Regions from separate parts of the Rossellomorea vietnamensis genome, predicted to be linked through region 2. Evidence: riboswitches for the same ligand, from Rfam matches in the RefSeq annotation. Region 2 holds a riboswitch; the other holds the start of a gene.
The links. Region 2 has a riboswitch for cobalamin ahead of N5C46_RS06300 (ribonucleoside-diphosphate reductase subunit alpha). Riboswitches for the same ligand answer to the same signal wherever they lie in the genome.
Positions count from the first base shown of each region.

Region 1: another riboswitch for cobalamin. It lies ahead of N5C46_RS02180 (ABC transporter substrate-binding protein); the one in region 2 lies ahead of N5C46_RS06300 (ribonucleoside-diphosphate reductase subunit alpha).

Region 1 covers NZ_CP104558.1:398,594-407,508, forward strand. The annotation lists gene N5C46_RS02155 (MFS transporter) at 15-1,235, opposite strand; gene N5C46_RS02160 (C45 family autoproteolytic acyltransferase/hydrolase) at 1,460-2,521, shown strand; gene N5C46_RS02165 (glycosyltransferase family 2 protein) at 2,700-3,815, opposite strand; gene N5C46_RS02170 (hypothetical protein) at 3,910-4,062, opposite strand; gene msrA (peptide-methionine (S)-S-oxide reductase MsrA) at 4,116-4,646, opposite strand; cobalamin riboswitch at 4,866-5,065, shown strand; gene N5C46_RS02180 (ABC transporter substrate-binding protein) at 5,201-6,166, shown strand; gene N5C46_RS02185 (FecCD family ABC transporter permease) at 6,129-7,187, shown strand; gene N5C46_RS02190 (adenosylcobinamide amidohydrolase) at 7,184-8,635, shown strand; gene N5C46_RS02195 (bifunctional adenosylcobinamide kinase/adenosylcobinamide-phosphate guanylyltransferase) at 8,672-8,915, shown strand, end outside.
Region 2 covers NZ_CP104558.1:1,227,324-1,236,238, reverse strand. The annotation lists gene N5C46_RS06335 (cold-shock protein) at 136-336, shown strand; gene N5C46_RS06330 (3-hydroxyacyl-CoA dehydrogenase) at 520-1,287, shown strand; gene N5C46_RS06325 (acyl-CoA dehydrogenase family protein) at 1,369-2,514, shown strand; gene N5C46_RS06320 (thiolase family protein) at 2,529-3,683, shown strand; gene gndA (NADP-dependent phosphogluconate dehydrogenase) at 4,006-5,418, shown strand; gene N5C46_RS06310 (hypothetical protein) at 5,458-5,619, opposite strand; gene N5C46_RS06305 (SurA N-terminal domain-containing protein) at 5,742-6,512, opposite strand; cobalamin riboswitch at 7,078-7,258, shown strand; gene N5C46_RS06300 (ribonucleoside-diphosphate reductase subunit alpha) at 7,403-8,915, shown strand, end outside.

The sequences.
Region 1 (8,915 bases), 830 kb from region 2:
GCACTCTTTCACATTTAAAGGGAAGCGCTTTGTTCGATCTTACGACTTTCCTTCGTGTTAACAGGTCTGATCGGCAAAAGGGCTCCAACCAGTGCGATAAAGGAACACCCGATGAGTACGTATGAATAGCCATTCAACGCAATCGTAGAGAGCACTCCGAATACAACAAGGTCCAAGCCCGAATCCACAATGGAAAGCAGGGAGATGGTCGTCGCCCTGACCCCGGACGGAATTAAGTCATTGCTTAATTGTGAATAAATAGGATAACGGATTGCCCGGACAAGCCTTAATAAGAAAAATGAACCCAATACAATCCATAATGAAGACCCGAACAAGCCGGAAATGAGTAACCCCGCTGCCGCTGATACACCTGAAATATTCATGAGCATCACTCTGGAATAGCGAGCTGTCATCCAGCCGATTGAATTCGATGCAATATAGCCAAGAATGGCAGAAACTGCATAAAAGACCCCGATCAAATAGACAGGCAGGCCTGCATCCTGTAAAAGCGGTTGATCAAAGTATTGGTAAACGGCACCAGCCGGAATGAAGACCAATGTTACGTTTAAAAACATCAACAATAACTGGGGTGCCTGGCGTATTACACGGATACCACTCTTTATTTGAGAAAAAGGATTTTCTTTCTGAAATGAATCAACAGACGGCTGCTTGACTGAAAGGATTAAAAATAGTTCTATTAGGTGAAAGGCTAATCCCAATAAGATAAGCAGAGTGAATTGACTGTCCACCAGATCCCTCGCCAAATAGGAACCGAAAAGGACGGCAATCAGCATACTGATAAACGAGGCTGATTGGATCTTTCCCATAGCATGGTCCATTCGATTTTCTTCATTTGATTCTTTGAGTGAATCATAGATTAACGCTTCATCCGCACCTGAAAAAAAGGTTACACTGAATCCATTGATGAAGCTGTATAAGAAGAACATCCAAGGTTCATAGGCGAATAAAAGCAGTGTAATACTAAGGAACTTAAGGAAAGAACCGAATAGAAATGAATATTTTGCACCAAACCGATCTGCAAATATTCCAGTCGGTACCTCCCCGAGTAATACGGCACCGCTCCAGAACATGAGCACAATTAAAATATCAGAAGAGCTTAGCCCTCTTTCAAAATAGAATAACGTTAATACGGGTTGAAGAAAACTGATTGTACCAAAAAAAGAAATCCAAAATAGCACCCGGATGTTATGGGTGGCAAGTGTTGATTTTGTCATAAATTGTCTCCTGCTTCCTGTGTTTTTATATATACCGGAAGAAGGAGCGTCGTTTCGTTAATTCAGAACGTTCACTCCTTCTTGAAATAGTGAAAGTGTTTTAAATGTTTTTTGCATGATATTTCCTCCTCGTGTTTTATGAATCAAGTGTAGCATAACAGGGAGAAAAATAAGAAGATATTTATTCGACATTATCCTTTATTCGCAGAAAGGGGCGTGGAACAATGAAAGAGGTTGTGGTAGACGTATTGCAGTCCAGAGGGACCTATTATGAGATTGGTGTTCGATTCGGACAGAAACTTCGGCAGTCGCCACTCTATTCCCATCATGAAAAGAGACGAAAGAAGTCATTGAGAGATTACAATGTAAAGCTGCTTGAAGTCGAGGGACTACTCCGGCAATTTGCACCCGGATTATGGGATGAATTAAATGGACTGTCCCATGGTTTACAGTGGTCATTGGAAGATACTATACATGAATATTCGGGATTTCAACAGGAATGGAAGGAGTCAGGATGTTCGTCATTGGCCAAAGACGGTATATACGTGAGGAATTATGATTATCACCCGAAAACATATGAAGGCCGGCTGTTACTCGTCGAGCCTGAGGGGGGCTATGCATCTATCGGATTTTCAGGAAGGGGAATCGGACGGATTGACGGGTTGAACGAAAAAGGATTGGCAGTTGGTTTTCATTTCGTGAATCGAATAAAGCCGGGAGATGGATTCATTTGTACCACAATCGCCCGCATCCTCCTGGACACATGTAAGAATACAGACGAGGCCATCGAAGTGTTGCGCAGGCTGCCTCACCGACACAGTTTCAACTATTCTTTATATGATCAAGGTGGCAAAGCTGCCGTGGTGGAAGCTTCCCCGAGGGGAATAGGGGTGTATCACCATTCAACCTTAAGTTGTACCAACCATTTTCAAATGAATCATATGAAAAAGGATAACCGACATTATTTAAAGGATTCTCAAAAAAGGCTGGACCTGTTACATTCAGTACAGGAAAAGGAATTAACCATGGATGGGGCATTCAAACTGTTTAACCGTGGAGACAGCCCGATTTTCAAGAAAGCGTATGATGCTTGGGCAGGGACGATTCATACATGTGTCTTTCAATGTGAATCACTGCAATGCTTAATCGGATTCGGGGAAAGTTCCGATGGATTGGTGGTGGACTTTCAGGAATGGGTCAGGGGAAGAAATATTCCCGTCCGGAAAATGTCAGGGAAGTTCGATACAAATGAGCCGTTTTTATTTATGGAAGAAGTGACGGAATAAGGGGGAACCGAGCAAATCAAGGGATTAACGGCTTATCATTCGTGGAGGACTTCCTCGGTTCTTATTAATAAAATGTGCATATTCATAAAATGTATGTATGATAAGTAACATTCTTATAAATGTGGTGACTTGCGGGTGGTGCAGGTTTATGTTTGTGAAGTAATATTCACTAACAGGATCATTTCATCTTCTCGTTCTTTCCTTTCTCTATGTATACATAACGATCTTTCCAAGTAGTCCTTTTCCTGAAAAAGGTATTCAAAAATGAATGAAGAAAGGTAGCTAGGAAAAATAGGATGTGAACCGGAAATAATAATGTCTCGAACACGCTGAAATTACCGATCCTTCTCACTAAGAAATAGAAATAACCCCCTAATAGGATATAGTGGATTATGAATAAATAGGGATATTCCCTAATCATATCGGGTGAGTGAATGACCAGCGCAATAAGTGAAGCCATCCACAAAGAAGAAAGCCCCAGGAGTAGGATGTTTGTCGACTTAGCTCCTGAAGCGAAGCTCTTTGACCACCCGTGGAATAATTGACCTATTCCTTCCCCATACATCCTCATGGAAATGGCATTCCTGCCACTTGCCGCTTCTACGGATTCCCCGCATTTCTTCGCCCATTGACTCAAGGCAAAATGCTCCACCATTTCCCCTTTAATGGCTTCATGTCCTCCAAGCCGCTCATAAACGGCCCTTGAACATAGGAAAAATTGCCCGAAACCGCCTGAAGGAGTGCACAACCATGAAAAGAGATGGGTGATACTGGTTGAAGCAAACACCATTAAATGAAACAGCATGGAGAATGTTTCATAAAAGGTTTCCATTTTATGAAAAGGATGAATGGTCAATACTCCTTGACATTGTTGCATTTTATACGTTTCGCATATCTTTAACAGACCTGCTTGTTCGAACCAGGTATCACTATCCACAAACAATAGGAATTCTCCTTTAGACTCTTTCGCTCCATTCCAGCATGCCCATGATTTTCCGTTCCATCCATTAGGCAAAGGGGGTGCATCAATGACAATTGCACCCTCGTTTAAGGCAATAGCCTTCGTTTGATCTGTTGAACCATCATTCACAACAATGACTTCCAATGGCTGTATGAACTGCATCCGAATACTGGATAAAAGCCTCCCAATCGTCTTTTCTTCATTTCTTGCAGGAATGATGATGGAACATTTCTTGACCAGATAACTATTCCGTACATGAACGGAATTCTTCACGGTCGGAATTCTCGTAAAAAGGAAAATGGTAAGGCCCAATGCGACAATCCAGAAATACATCTGTTTTCACCTTCTTTGACAAAATTCTGCTGTATCGCCATTCTAACCATAATATTTACCCGTGATACGCATAGGGCGTTTTTTAGCTGATGTCTCATTGGGATGGATGGGGATCGACGGTATCTGAGTTATTTGCGTTTTCTTCCTTCTCATCAGGATAAGGGTCAAAGAAATTAACTACTTTTCCCGGTCCAGAGAATCCTATCACTTGTTCTTTATCATCTTTCGCCTTGTCGGATTTCTTCATAAAAAAACTCCTTTCTAGCCATTAGTTTGGCGAAAGAAGTTTTTTTCATGCCACTATTTGTTTTTCCAATGTCCATCTATGAATTCATCCCGCCCTGACTTTGCGCGATCTTGTTTGTATTCCTCCGGATTCGTTTTGTAGAACTTTTGATGATACTCTTCTGCCGGATAAAAGGTTGAGGCAGGAAGGACGTTGGTGACGATCGGCTTCTTGAATCGCCCGCTTTCTTCAATCGTGTGTTTTGACTCCTCAGCCAATTGTTTCTGGTGTTCATTGTGATAGAAGATAGCTGTTCGATACTGTTCACCGCGATCGTGGAATTGACCACCGTCATCAGTCGGGTCAATCTGGGGCCAGTATAACTCCAATAGCCTTTCATAAGGAAACAGAGCGGGATCATAGGTGATCTGAACCACTTCATAATGTCCGCTGCCACCGGCTTTAATATCCTCATATGAAGGATTTTCAAGATGACCTCCAGAATATCCCGATACGACATCAATAATCCCCGGCAGCTCATCGAACGGCTTTACCATGCACCAAAAACATCCGCCTGCAAAAGTAGCGACTTCTCTATCATTCATTTAGCAAACCTCCTGTACCATATGTACTCCTCTAAAGCAGTAAAGCAATAGCTTGAACAGATTCTACCATGAAAGCTTAAAAGGAACAATCAAAATAGCTTGTCTGCTTCAGCTGTGCCGACTTTACGATTAATCTTTTTCTACAATTTTCAACAAATTCATTAAAATTCATTTCCTAACGGATGGAATTTGTGTATAATTCTTTTGAACGGAACAATTTCATACGTCACGAAATCAGGTGAAGTGTAAGATGTGATTCTTCTTAGCTTCTTAATAGGGAAGTTGGTGTAAATCCAACGCGGTCCCGCCACTGTAAATGGTAGTGAGCTGAACATTTACCACTGTGCAAACATGCACGGGAAGGTATCAGCAAACTATGACCATGAGCCAGGAGACCTGCCTGATTTTAAGCGCACCAATTCTACGCGGATAGAAAGGTGTAATATGCATGGTTCACTGAATATAAACCTATATATGCATCTTACACAACATCTCTAGTCCACTGGAGATGTTTTTTTGTCTGTCAAAATGTTAATCAACAGGGGGAATAAGAAATGAAACACACAGTAAAAGCCTTACTTGCATTGTTAGTAGCCATCGGATTCCTGACAGCATGCGGAACGAATGACGGGGAACAAACGAAGAAAAAGGAAACAGCCGAAGTAAACCAAAATGAATCCGGGTATCCTTTATCATTGACTGACGCGCTTGATAATAAAGTCACCCTGGAAGAACAACCTAAACATATCGTTTCGTTAATTCCCAGTAATACGGAGATTTTATTCGAGCTTGGGCTCAATAAGGAAATCGTCGGGGTGTCAGACTTTGATAACTTCCCAAAAGAAGCCGCCGATAAAGAGAAAATCGGTGGAATGGAGTTTAACGTAGAGAAAATCGTCGGCTTAAATCCGGACCTGGTCCTGGCCCATGAATCCACAGCAAAGTCAGCAGAAGAAGGTTTGAATCAACTGAAAGATGCAGGGGTGAACGTATTCATCGTTCAAGACGCTAAAAGCTTTGAAGAAGTATATAACACAATTCAGGACATCGGGACACTTGTCGGTAAAAAAGATCAGGCAGATTCCGTTGTTTCTGAAATGAAATCAGATTTAAAATCCATTCAGGAAAAAGCAAGTGAAATAACTGAAAAGAAAAGAGTCTATGTGGAAGTTTCCCCTTCCCCTGACATTTATTCAACAGGTAAGAACACGTTCATCGATCAAATGCTATCTATGGTCAATGCTGAAAACGTCATGAGTGAGCAGGAAGGCTGGGTACAGGTGAACCAGGAAGCTGTCATCTCGTCTAACCCTGATTCAATCATCACTACATATGGTTATTACAGTGAAAATCCGAAAGAACAGATAATGGGAAGAAAAGGATGGGAAGATGTGACGGCAGTTAAGAATGGGGATGTTCACGATGTCCATTCTGATTTAGTCACACGGACAGGTCCAAGATTGGTTGAAGGAGTAGAGGAAATTGCAAAGTCGATCTATCCAGAGGTATTTGCAGAATAAGATAGGGATCACATACGGATTGGCAGGGATTTTTATACTCATAGCAGTGCTTGCAGGTGTTTCGATCGGTACGATATCAATTCCACCGATGGATATCCTTTACATCATCGGTTATAAGTGGTTCGGTTTTCAAATGCCTGATACAGTTAATCCCATGTTTGTGAACATCGTCTATACGATCCGACTTCCAAGAGTATTGTTGGCTCTATTGGTCGGTAGCTCCTTAGCCATTGCAGGGGCTTCCTTCCAAGGGCTGCTACGCAATCCTCTGGCTGATCCCTACACATTGGGAGTATCATCAGGTGCATCGGTGGGGGCAGTCATCACATTATTTTTCCATTGGAGTATCCCTTTCATCGGGAAGTTTACGCTCCCCTTTTTCAGTATTGTTTGTTCGATCATCACCGTATTTCTCGTATTATGGTTTGCACAAAAGGTTGAAAGGACCATGAAGGTCGAGACCATTATATTGACAGGAATCATCTTCAGCTCGTTTCTGGGCTCGGTGATTTCATTGATGATCGCACTCACAGGTGAGGAACTGAGGCAGATCATCGGCTGGCTTCTTGGAAGTGTATCCATGAGAGGCTGGGATTACGTTGCGATCATCTTGCCTTTCTTCCTTATTGGGGTGGTGTTGCTCATACTGAACAGCAAGGAATTGAACGGCATGAGCTTCGGAGAGGAACAGGCCCGTCATATCGGCATCTCGGTTCAAAAAAGGAAGCTGATCATTTTGATAGCCGGAAGCATCCTGACGGGGGCAGCGGTGGCCGTGTCAGGAACGATCGGATTTGTCGGCCTTGTGGTTCCTCATTTCCTGCGAAGAATGATCGGACATGATCACAAGCATCTCCTCCCCCTATCAATCCTTGTAGGAGGAGGGTTCCTTGTACTCGCCGACCTGCTTTCCAGAACGATCATCGCTCCGACCGAACTTCCGATTGGAGTGATCACCGCCTTGATCGGTGCACCGATGTTTGCTTATATTCTTTTAAAGAAAAGAGGTCTTTCAACATGATCGATGTAAACGGGGTCTCAGTAGGATACGGCGATCAAAAGATCGTGGAAGACATGAATTTTCATATTGACAAGGGAGAGTTCTTTGGCATACTTGGCCCAAATGGAAGTGGTAAGACGACGTTACTGAAAGCGATGACAGGTCTCCTTCCTTTAATGGCTGGGGTCATTACATTGAAGGGAAGGCCGCTTCATCAGTTTTCTTCGAGAGAATTGGCTACCCATGTCGCGGTATTGCCCCAGATATCGACTGAAGCATTTTCGTATCAGGTGAGGGAGACGGTGATGCTTGGAAGATATGCTCACCAGAAAGGTTTCTTTAAGGGTACGACCGACCGGGACAAAGAGATGGTGGACAAGGTGATGGAGCAGACGGGAATTTCTTCGTTTCAGTACCGATACCTGCATGAATTGTCAGGTGGTGAACGGCAACGGGTGTTCCTGGCACAGGCTCTTGCCCAGGAACCTCACCTCCTCCTTTTGGATGAGCCCACTAATCACCTTGATCTTTCCTATCAGAAGTCACTATTGGATTTGATTAAAAATCAAACAGATCAGGGGACATTAACGGTCGTGGCCATTTTTCACGATTTGAATTTAGCGAGCCTATACTGTGACCGTTTACTCCTATTGGACCAGGGTACGACGAAACTTCTCAATCATCCGGAAGAAGTGTTGAAAGAAGAACATATCGAAGAAGTCTATCATACAAAGGTTCAGAAACAGGCTCATCCTTTGGTGGCCAAACCTCAGATGGTGATCGTGCCCGAAGGATCCCTCACTGAAAACCTGGTATTAGATGAAAGGTATATGACATTGACCGAAGATTGCATCCTTTATTCTGCACCATTCCCGTTGAAGTGTATGTCCTCGGGTATTATCGGAGCAGGAATTGGTTGGTACTCTCACTTCATGAACCGACGGGTACCCGTTGATTATGACTGCCGGGATTACAAACAAGATATGAAGGAGTATCTCATTACGAAAGAACTGGATCCGTCTTTATCTGTCGGTATGATGACGGCTCTCGATTTGTCTAACATGATATGTGAGCGTTTTGAGATGATGGGGAAATCGGTTTTCGTCATCGTGACCGCCGGTGTCGGAAATGCCATGGATGTATCAACGAGCTTTCAATATGATATTGATTCTAAACCGGGTACGATCAACACCTGGGTGTTCATTAATGGGAATTTATCTGATGAGGCCTATATCGAAGCCCTCGTCACTTCCACGGAGGCAAAGGTGAAAGCTCTGAATGATATGGAAGTAAGGGACAAAAGAAACGGTAACCTAGCAACCGGAACGCCTACAGACAGCATTCTGATTGCTTCCAGTCAAAAAGGGGAGATCGAACCATTTGCAGGACCGATCACTCCGATAGGTAAGTTGATCGGCAAAGGAGTCTATGAAGTCACAAAAAAAGCCATCCAACGTTATATGGGTTAATAAAAGGACTTTCATAGTAAGGAGGCACAATTTCTCATGGGAAGACTTTTTTTCATAACCGGAGGGGTTAGATGCGGGAAAAGTTCCTATGCAGAAAGGCTTGCGTCGGAACTAAGAACATCGAATGAAATTTTGATCTATCTTGCGAGTGGAGTGAGTACGGACCGGGAAATGGAAAACAGGATCTTAAAACACCGACTGGATCGCCAATCTTCTCATGAAAAGTGGAAGACCATTGAAAGGCCACTGGCTATCGGGGATATCGTCGATACTATACCGT
Region 2 (8,915 bases):
ATTTGTTTCATTACTGTTATTCTATAGAAGAATTATTTTTGTCCGGTATACGAGGGAAGAACAAGATTTGGTTTTCACCTGATATCGCAAGAATAGTAATATATTGTGTGTAACGCACTTTAGGAGGCAACAAACATGGAAAATGGTAAAGTAAAATGGTTTAACGCAGAAAAAGGTTTCGGATTCATCGAAGTAGAAGGTGGAGACGACGTATTCGTACACTTCTCAGCGATTCAAGGTGAAGGTTTCAAATCTCTTGACGAAGGTCAAGAAGTATCTTTCGACGTTGAACAAGGTGCTCGTGGACCACAAGCAGCTAACGTACGTAAAGCATAATCTAACTTTACACATCCAAAAACAGACTCATTCGTGAGTCTGTTTTTTTTGTGTATTCATGCCTGTTTGGTATATCGGCGCCTGCTCTTCTGGTGAATAGACGGAATTTTTAAAACTTTATATCTTTTTCCTGCATCCAACGCTAAAATAAAACTATAAGCAGGCAGATTGGAGGGAATGTGAGTGGAGATGAAAGATTCTGTTGCCGTCATCACGGGGGGAGCATCCGGACTGGGAGAAGCCACGGCACGAAAAATCATGGAAGAAGGGGGAAAGGTTTATATCCTTGACCTCAATGGGGAGAGAAGCTCAACGTTAAAAAAAGAGTATGGGGACTCCATGTTTTATCATGAAACAGATGTAACAAATGAAAAAAGTGTAAAAGAGGCCCTTGATAGAGCCATGGAAGATTTCGGGGGATTCAATACAGTTGTGAATTGTGCAGGTATCGCACCTCCTGGAAAAGTGGTGGGGAGAAAAGGTATCCATTCCCTTGAGAAATTTTCCAAAGTAATTGAAGTGAATTTGATCGGTACGTTCAATGTCATACGGTTGACTGCAGAAAAGATGATGCAAAACATACCGAATGAGCATGGGGAAAAAGGTGTGATCGTGAATACTGCGTCTGTTGCCGCATTTGACGGTCAAATCGGTCAGGCTGCGTATAGTGCATCAAAAGGAGGAGTTGTAGGAATGACCCTGCCGATTGCAAGGGAACTTGCAAGGGACGGCATCAGGGTCATGACGATTGCACCGGGATTATTCCATACCCCTATGTTTGACACCCTTCCAGAAGAGGCAAGACAATCCCTTGGGAGCACGGTTCCTTTCCCTAAACGTCTTGGTTATCCATCTGAATATGCTCAGTTGGTGAGAAGCATACTTGAAAACCCGATGTTGAATGGAGAGACGATCCGCTTGGACGGAGCCATCAGGATGCAGCCTAAATAACCAGTTAGTGAATGCATGTTCATTCATTTATATATGAAAGCGCTATCCTTTATACACCAATTCGAAATGAGGGAGAGACGTATGAAACATCCTTATTTAACCGAAGAACACAGCATATTTCGTCTGGCTCTGAGGAAATTTCTACAAAAGGAAGCTTATCCTTATTATGAGGAGTGGGAGAATAACCGGATGGTTCCCAGATCATTTTGGGAGAAGATGGGGAACCAGGGGTTTCTTTGCCCGGACATTGAAGAGGAATATGGGGGAAGCGGAGTTGATTGGGGCTTTTCTGTCATCATTAATGAAGAATTGGAAAGAGTGGGTTCCGGTTTGATTGGAATAGGGCTTCATAATGATATCGTGGTTCCCTACATCTCGGAATATGGGACAGATGAACAGAAAAAGAAGTGGCTTCCTTTATGTGCGAGGGGAAAGATGATTACAGCCATTGCCATGACAGAGCCTGGTACGGGTTCAGATTTAGCGGCCATCAAAACGACAGCGCTTTCAGAGGGAGATCATTATATTGTTAATGGACAAAAGACTTTTATTACAAATGGTATTCATGGTGATTTAGTGATTGTCGCTGTTAAAACGGATCCCCATAGTAAACCGCCTCATAAAGGTGTCAGCCTGTTGGCGATTGAAAGGAATACTCCGGGGTTTTCCAGGGGGAGAAAGCTGGATAAAATCGGATTGCACTGTCAGGATACAGCCGAACTCATTTTTGAAGATTGTAAGGTACCGAAAGAAAACCTGATCGGGGAGGAAGGCAGTGGCTTTCACTATTTGATGAATAAGCTGCAGCAGGAACGTCTTATTGTGGCGATTGCAGCCCAAACGGCTTCGGAAGAAATGTTTTCCCTTACGATGGAATACGTGAAGAGCCGTCAAGCCTTTGGAAGGTCCGTCAGTCAATTTCAGAATACCCAATTCAAGCTGGCAGAAATGGCCACTGATATTGAAATGGGCAGAGCTTTTTTGGATGGGTTGATAGCCGAGCATATGCATGGAAAGGACGTAGTGACAAAGGTATCCATGGCCAAGTATAAGCTGACAGAAATGGCCCGTCACATTGCCACAGAATGCATGCAGCTTCACGGTGGATATGGCTATATGGAAGAATATCCGATCGCCAGGCGATATCGGGATATACCGGTTGCAAGCATTTATGCCGGCACAAACGAAATCATGAAAGTGATCATTGCGAAGAATCTGGGGTTATAGAAAGGGAGAGTGGGATGAGAGAAGTTGTCGTTGTTGAAGGGATCCGTTCTGCGGTTGGAAGAAGAAAGGGATCGTTGATGGGGATGAGACCTGACGATTTGGCAGGAGAGATACTTAAAGGATTGGTAGAGAAGTCGGGTGTTGATCCGGGTTGTATCGACGATGTCATTCTTGGATGTGTCACTCAGTCTGGAGAACAGGCTGGAGATATTGCCAGGGTCGCTGCGCTAATAGCGGGGTTTCCGATTGAAGTGCCCGGCACCACCATTGACCGTCAATGTGGATCGAGTCAGCAGGCCGTGCATTTTGCATCACAAGCCATCCTCTCCGGGGATATGGATGTCGTCATTGCAGGTGGGGTGGAGAACATGACCAGAACGCCGATCGGATCTAATTATCAAGGTGCAGATTTTAGTGAAAAGTTAAGGGGAAAACATGAAATCATTCATCAGGGGTTATCAGCAGAGCGAATCGCTGATAAATATGGTTTTACCCGTGAAGAATTAGACCGGTTCTCCTATGATAGTCATCAGAAAGCTTTAAAGTCCCAGGAAGAAGGACGTTTCGATCGTGAAATTTATGGTGTGAAAGTACAAGGGGAAGACGGAAATCCGTTCTTCTTCACGAAAGATGAAGGACCAAGAAAAGAAACATCACTCGAAATCCTTGGGAAATTAAAACCTGCATTCAAAGAAGATGGCGTCATTCATGCGGGGAATGCCAGTCAAATCAGTGATGGTGCCGCAGCCCTGCTTCTTATGTCCAGGGAAAAAGCCGATGAATTGGGCCTGAAAGCACGTTTTAAAATTCACACCCGTGTTGTGGTGGGATCTGATCCCACCCTGATGTTAACGGGACCCATCCCTGCGACCAGGAAAGCCCTGCAAAAAGCGGGGCTGTCTGTCGAAGATATTGACATATTTGAAGTGAACGAAGCATTTGCCCCCGTGGCACTTGCATGGTTGAAGGAGATCGATGCGGATCCTTCCAGGCTAAATCCGAATGGAGGGGCAATCGCCCTCGGCCATCCATTAGGGGCCAGTGGAGCCAGAATCATGGTGAGCATGATGCATGAGCTTGAACGCACGGGAGGAAGATACGGTCTGCAAACCATGTGTGAAGGACACGGCATGGCCAATGCCACAATCATTGAAAGACTTGATGTATAATAATGAGAGGGACGGACCTTTAAGGTCCGTCCCTCTTATGTTGAAAGAATGGATAATTTTATTATGAATAGCAATAATAAAATGAGCGATCATAGTAGGTTTTCTACAGATAGATGTGTGATGAGGCGGGGTTTGTGGTAAACAGTGTATGCCTTTCATTCTTGTTGTGGGGAATTTATAATGAGAAGCAGAGAAAAAAATTTCATCTAATCTTATATAAGAAAAAAATTTTTCATGAAAAATCCACCACGGAAATTTATTTCGTATTATAATAATAACGGTGAAGTGATCTATTTATTCGTACTAGAAAGGAATGAACGTAATGACAAAACAACAAATAGGAGTCGTCGGCGTCGGAGTGATGGGAAAGAGCCTCGCCTTAAACTTTGAAAGCAGAGGATATTCAGTTTCTATATATGATGTGTCGGATGAAAAGGTAAAAGAAGTACTCGACGAGCATCAAGGAAAGTATTTGGTTGGAACACATGATGTAAGTGAATTTGTTCAATCGTTGGAAGTACCGCGTAAAATTCTCATCATGGTACCTGCCGGGAATATTACGGACAAAGCGATTGATTCATTGCTACCTCATCTGGATAAAGGGGATATCCTCATCGACGGTGGGAACGCATACTTTGAAGATACCATCCGCCGCAACAAGGCGCTGGAGGAGAAGGGAATCAACTTCATCGGTGCAGGAGTATCCGGTGGAGAAGAGGGTGCCTTATACGGACCTGCGATTATGCCAAGTGGCCAGAAAGAAGCGTACGATCTAGTCGAACCTTTCCTCACTGCCATCGCTGCCAAGGTAAAAGGGGATGCATGCAGTACATATATCGGTCCGGACGGATCCGGCCATTACGTGAAAATGGTTCATAACGGAATAGAATACAGTGATATGCAACTCATTTGTGAAGCGTATTATCTCATGAAGAATGTGCTTGGGTTAAGTGCAAAGGAACTTCATGAAATATTTAAAGAGTGGAACGCCGGGGAGCTTGACAGCTATCTGATTGAAATTACAGCCGATATCTTCACTAAGGTGGATGAAGAAACAGGCAAGCCCCTTGTAGATGTCATTTTAGATACTGCCGGTCAAAAAGGGACAGGAAAATGGACAAGCATCAGTTCCCTTGAATTGGGAGTACCGTTATCCATCATCACTGAATCTGTTTTTGCCCGTTTCATTTCAGCCATGAAGGAAGAACGTGTGAAGGCGAGCAAAATCCTGAGAGGACCTAAAAATAAAGAGTTTACAGGTAATAAACAGGAGTTTATCGAAATGATCCGCAAGGCGTTGTACTTGAGCAAGATCTGTTCTTATGCACAGGGATTTGCACAGCTTCAATCGGCGTCGGATGAGTATGGTTGGGATCTTAAACCAGGTGAAATTTCCATGATCTTCAGAGGTGGATGCATCATTCGTGCCGGCTTCCTGGGAGAAATCAAGAATGCCTATGATCGTGATCCCGGCTTAACAAATCTGCTCCTGGATCCATATTTTAAAGAGATTGTTGAAAATTATCAGGATGAAGCAAGGGAAGTAGTGGCAACAGCCATCAAACTGGGTATTCCTGTACCGGGTCTCGCCAGTGCATTAGCTTACTATGACAGCTATCGTTCTGCATCATTGCCGGCGAATCTGCTGCAGGCACAACGGGACTATTTCGGAGCCCATACGTATCAGCGTATAGACAAAGAAGGTACTTTCCATACAGATTGGTTAGCTGAATAATATAGAACCGCCCTGTGGATCATCCACAGGGCGGTTTATTTATTCGTCTTTAGTATCGTGTTTTTTCTTTTCGTCACGCTGGTCTTTTTTTAGTTCGTCGATAGGGATGGGATCGACATTTTGTTCACTTTCATGCTGATCAAGGATACTTTCCTGATCCTGCTCGGCATTTTCCGGATTTTGATTTGTTCTTTTCGTCATGATGCTCATCCTCCTTAAATGATAGGTTCTTATACCATACCCCCGGGACAGGGAGAAAAACCTCCTGTGGAAGATAGAAAAAAAAAGAAAGCCGCCATAAAAAGGCGGCTTTCTGACTTGTGTTAGATTTTCACATCAATTTTAGCATTTTTCTTTAAATCTTCAACATGTTGAACAAGCTTTTCTTGTTTCTTCTGCTGTTCAAGCTGAGTCTTGATCTGTGGTTTTACATCTTCAAACTTTGGTGCATCCTTTGCTTGATCCTGCCCCTGTTGACTTGCATATTGATCATAAAACTTCTTCATTTCATCTTCTGTCACTTCGTCGACTTTGATTTCTTTTTCTACGTAGTTGGTGTACTTAATATTTTCAGCAATCTGAGTTTTCAACTCATCCATGGTAAATCCGGCTTTTTTCATGGCATCTTCGAATTGCTTTTCATCTTTGTATTGCTTTTTCACTTCGTCGAGCTGCTTATTGATTTCATCATCCGTCGCTTTATAGCCTTTTTCCTCGGCCTGTTGCATAAGAAGCGTTTGACCGACTATGCTGTCAATGGTTTGATCTTTGATTTTTTTGGCAGCATCTTTACTTGTCGGATCCTGTCCCATTTGTTGATACTGCATCTGTGATTGAGTCAACACATTGTTGAAATCTTCACCTTTGATTTTTTCGTCGTTTACGATGGCGACGACCTTATCTTTTTCAACCTTTTGTTCATCCATTTTCTTTTGCATTTCTTCCATCTTTTTCGCTTGCTCTTCTTGAGCCTTTTTGTCAGAAGCCTCTGTTTTTGGTTTATCGTCAGCTTTTTGGCTCTCCTCATTCGAACCGCAAGCGGCTAGTCCAATTGTTAATAATCCTACTAGTAAAGTCGTTAATAGTTTCTTCATAATAGACTCCTTTCAGAACTAAGGTGTGATTTCAAAAAAAATCACTTAATGGGCATTGTAAATGAAAAACCTGCAAAAAGAAAGTATTTAGGTCAAAATATATTGATTGTAATCTGGATGAAACACAGATGAAAAAGCTGATTCTCCTTCCGTACATTGATATGTAGGGAATACAAATCCTACTAAAGTGATAAAGCAGGAGGAATATTGCATACGTTCAAAAAAAGAGGTTGTTTAAATCGAGACTTTCTCCATTTAAACAACCTATCAAAAATATTGGGGACCAAAGAATACTGTCAAACAACCTTCTATTTGGATTATAGAGATGGACTCCATTTCCCTCAACCCACATATATGTTAACGTAGATGGACTACTGTCCGTTTGGAAGCACTATTCCATCATCTTCTTCCCTTTTCAGGGAAAATAATAATTATAAGCATATTTCAAGATCTATTTTTGCAAAAATAAAAGTGAATAGATTACTTGTAAATCTATTTTGAATCATATATGATAGTTAAAGACACAACATTTGGTGTCTGTTTTTATTTTTATGACTATATATTGATTATAACCTGTGAATAAGGTGTCTGATTAGACTTAAAAGGGAATCCGGTGAGAATCCGGAGCTGTCCCCGCAACTGTATGTGCTGACGAAATAAGGAACTGCCACTGTCGTATCGATGGGAAGGCCTTAGAGTAGGGTGAAGCGCTAGTCAGGAGACCTGCCTTATTTAACACGTGTTATCTTCTTCGGGAATTGGGAGGATAAAGCGAGGATTATAATAGGCTTTTAGGTCTATTTATATCTCCGTATTGTTTAAAGCCCGTCCTTCTTGAAGGATGGGCTTTTTTTGACTCCTTCCCACATTAAGAATCGGGAGGAATGAACATGACATTCTCAATGGTAAGACAAAAAGAAGTGGAAGGGATTCTCCACAGCCTCAGCAGACAGTTTCCCAACCTGGATTTTACAGAATTCGATAAGAAAATCACCATGTATGCAAATCAGCAGGAGGAAGGGACCAGTGAACAGCTTCATCATTTCATGATCCTGACAGCGATCGAACGTATCACCGCACTCGAACCGGATTGGACCTATGTGGCAGCATCCTTGTACATCAAAGATTTATATGAGGGCATATCATTTTCAAGGGGGAAATCAAAAGAGAATCTATCCGGCTCATTTTATCAAGTGGTCAAAGATTTAACTGTAGCTCACCTTTATTCCCCGTCACTACTGGATTCATATAGCAAGGAAGAAGTGGATTACTTAGGTTCCATACTGGACTTCAGCAGGGATCAACTCTTTACTTACATAGGGATCGTTACGCTGGCCGAGAGGTATTTGACAAAGTCCCATAATGGAAAAGTGCTGGAGCTTCCTCAAGAGAGATTTATGGTCATCAGTATGACGTTATGCATGAATGAGGAAAAGGAAAAAAGAATTCCCTTGATTGAAGAAGCGTATTGGGCACTGTCCAATCTGTATATGACCGTGGCAACCCCTACTTTTGCAAATGCAGGAAAAAGCCATGGCCAGTTATCCAGCTGTTTCATTGATACGGTTGAAGATGACTTAAGGAGCATTTATGACAGTAATACGGACGTTTCCACTCTTAGCAAGAATGGAGGGGGCCTTGGAATTTATTTAGGAAAGGTCCGTAGCAGGGGGAGTGATATTAAGGGATTTAAAGGAGTGAGCTCCGGGGTCATACCGTGGATGAAGCAACTGAATAATACGGCGGTTTCCGTCGATCAACTGGGTCAGCGTCAAGGTGCGATCGCCGTATATTTGGATGTATGGCATAAAGACATCTTCCCCTTTCTGGATACCCGGTTGAACAATGGGGACGAAAGGCAGAGGACCCATGATCTTTTCACGGGCGTCTCCTTACCCGATCTATTTATGGAACAGGTGGAAAAGAGGGAAGACTGGTATTTATTCGACCCTCATGAAGTGAAAGGAGTCATGGGCTTTTCCCTGGAAGACTTCTATGACGAAACATCCGGTGCTGGTAGTTTTCGTGAGAAGTATTGGGAATGTGTCGCTCACCCCACCCTTTCACGGGAAGTGGTGCCTGCCATTGAAATCTTTAAGCGCATCATGATATCTCAGCTCGAAACGGGGACTCCGTATATGTTTTACCGGGATAGCGTAAACCGCATGAATGCCAATCCCCATAAAGGGATGATCTATTGCAGTAACCTATGTACCGAAATCGCTCAGAATATGAGTGCGACTGTGATGGAAGAAGAGGTGATACAAGATGGGAAGATCGTCACATATAAGTCACCGGGAGATTATGTCGTATGCAATCTCGCGTCCATTTCTTTAGCCAAGACCATCCTGGATGATGAGCTTGAGAGAGTGGTGGCGATAGGCGTAAGACTGCTGGATAATG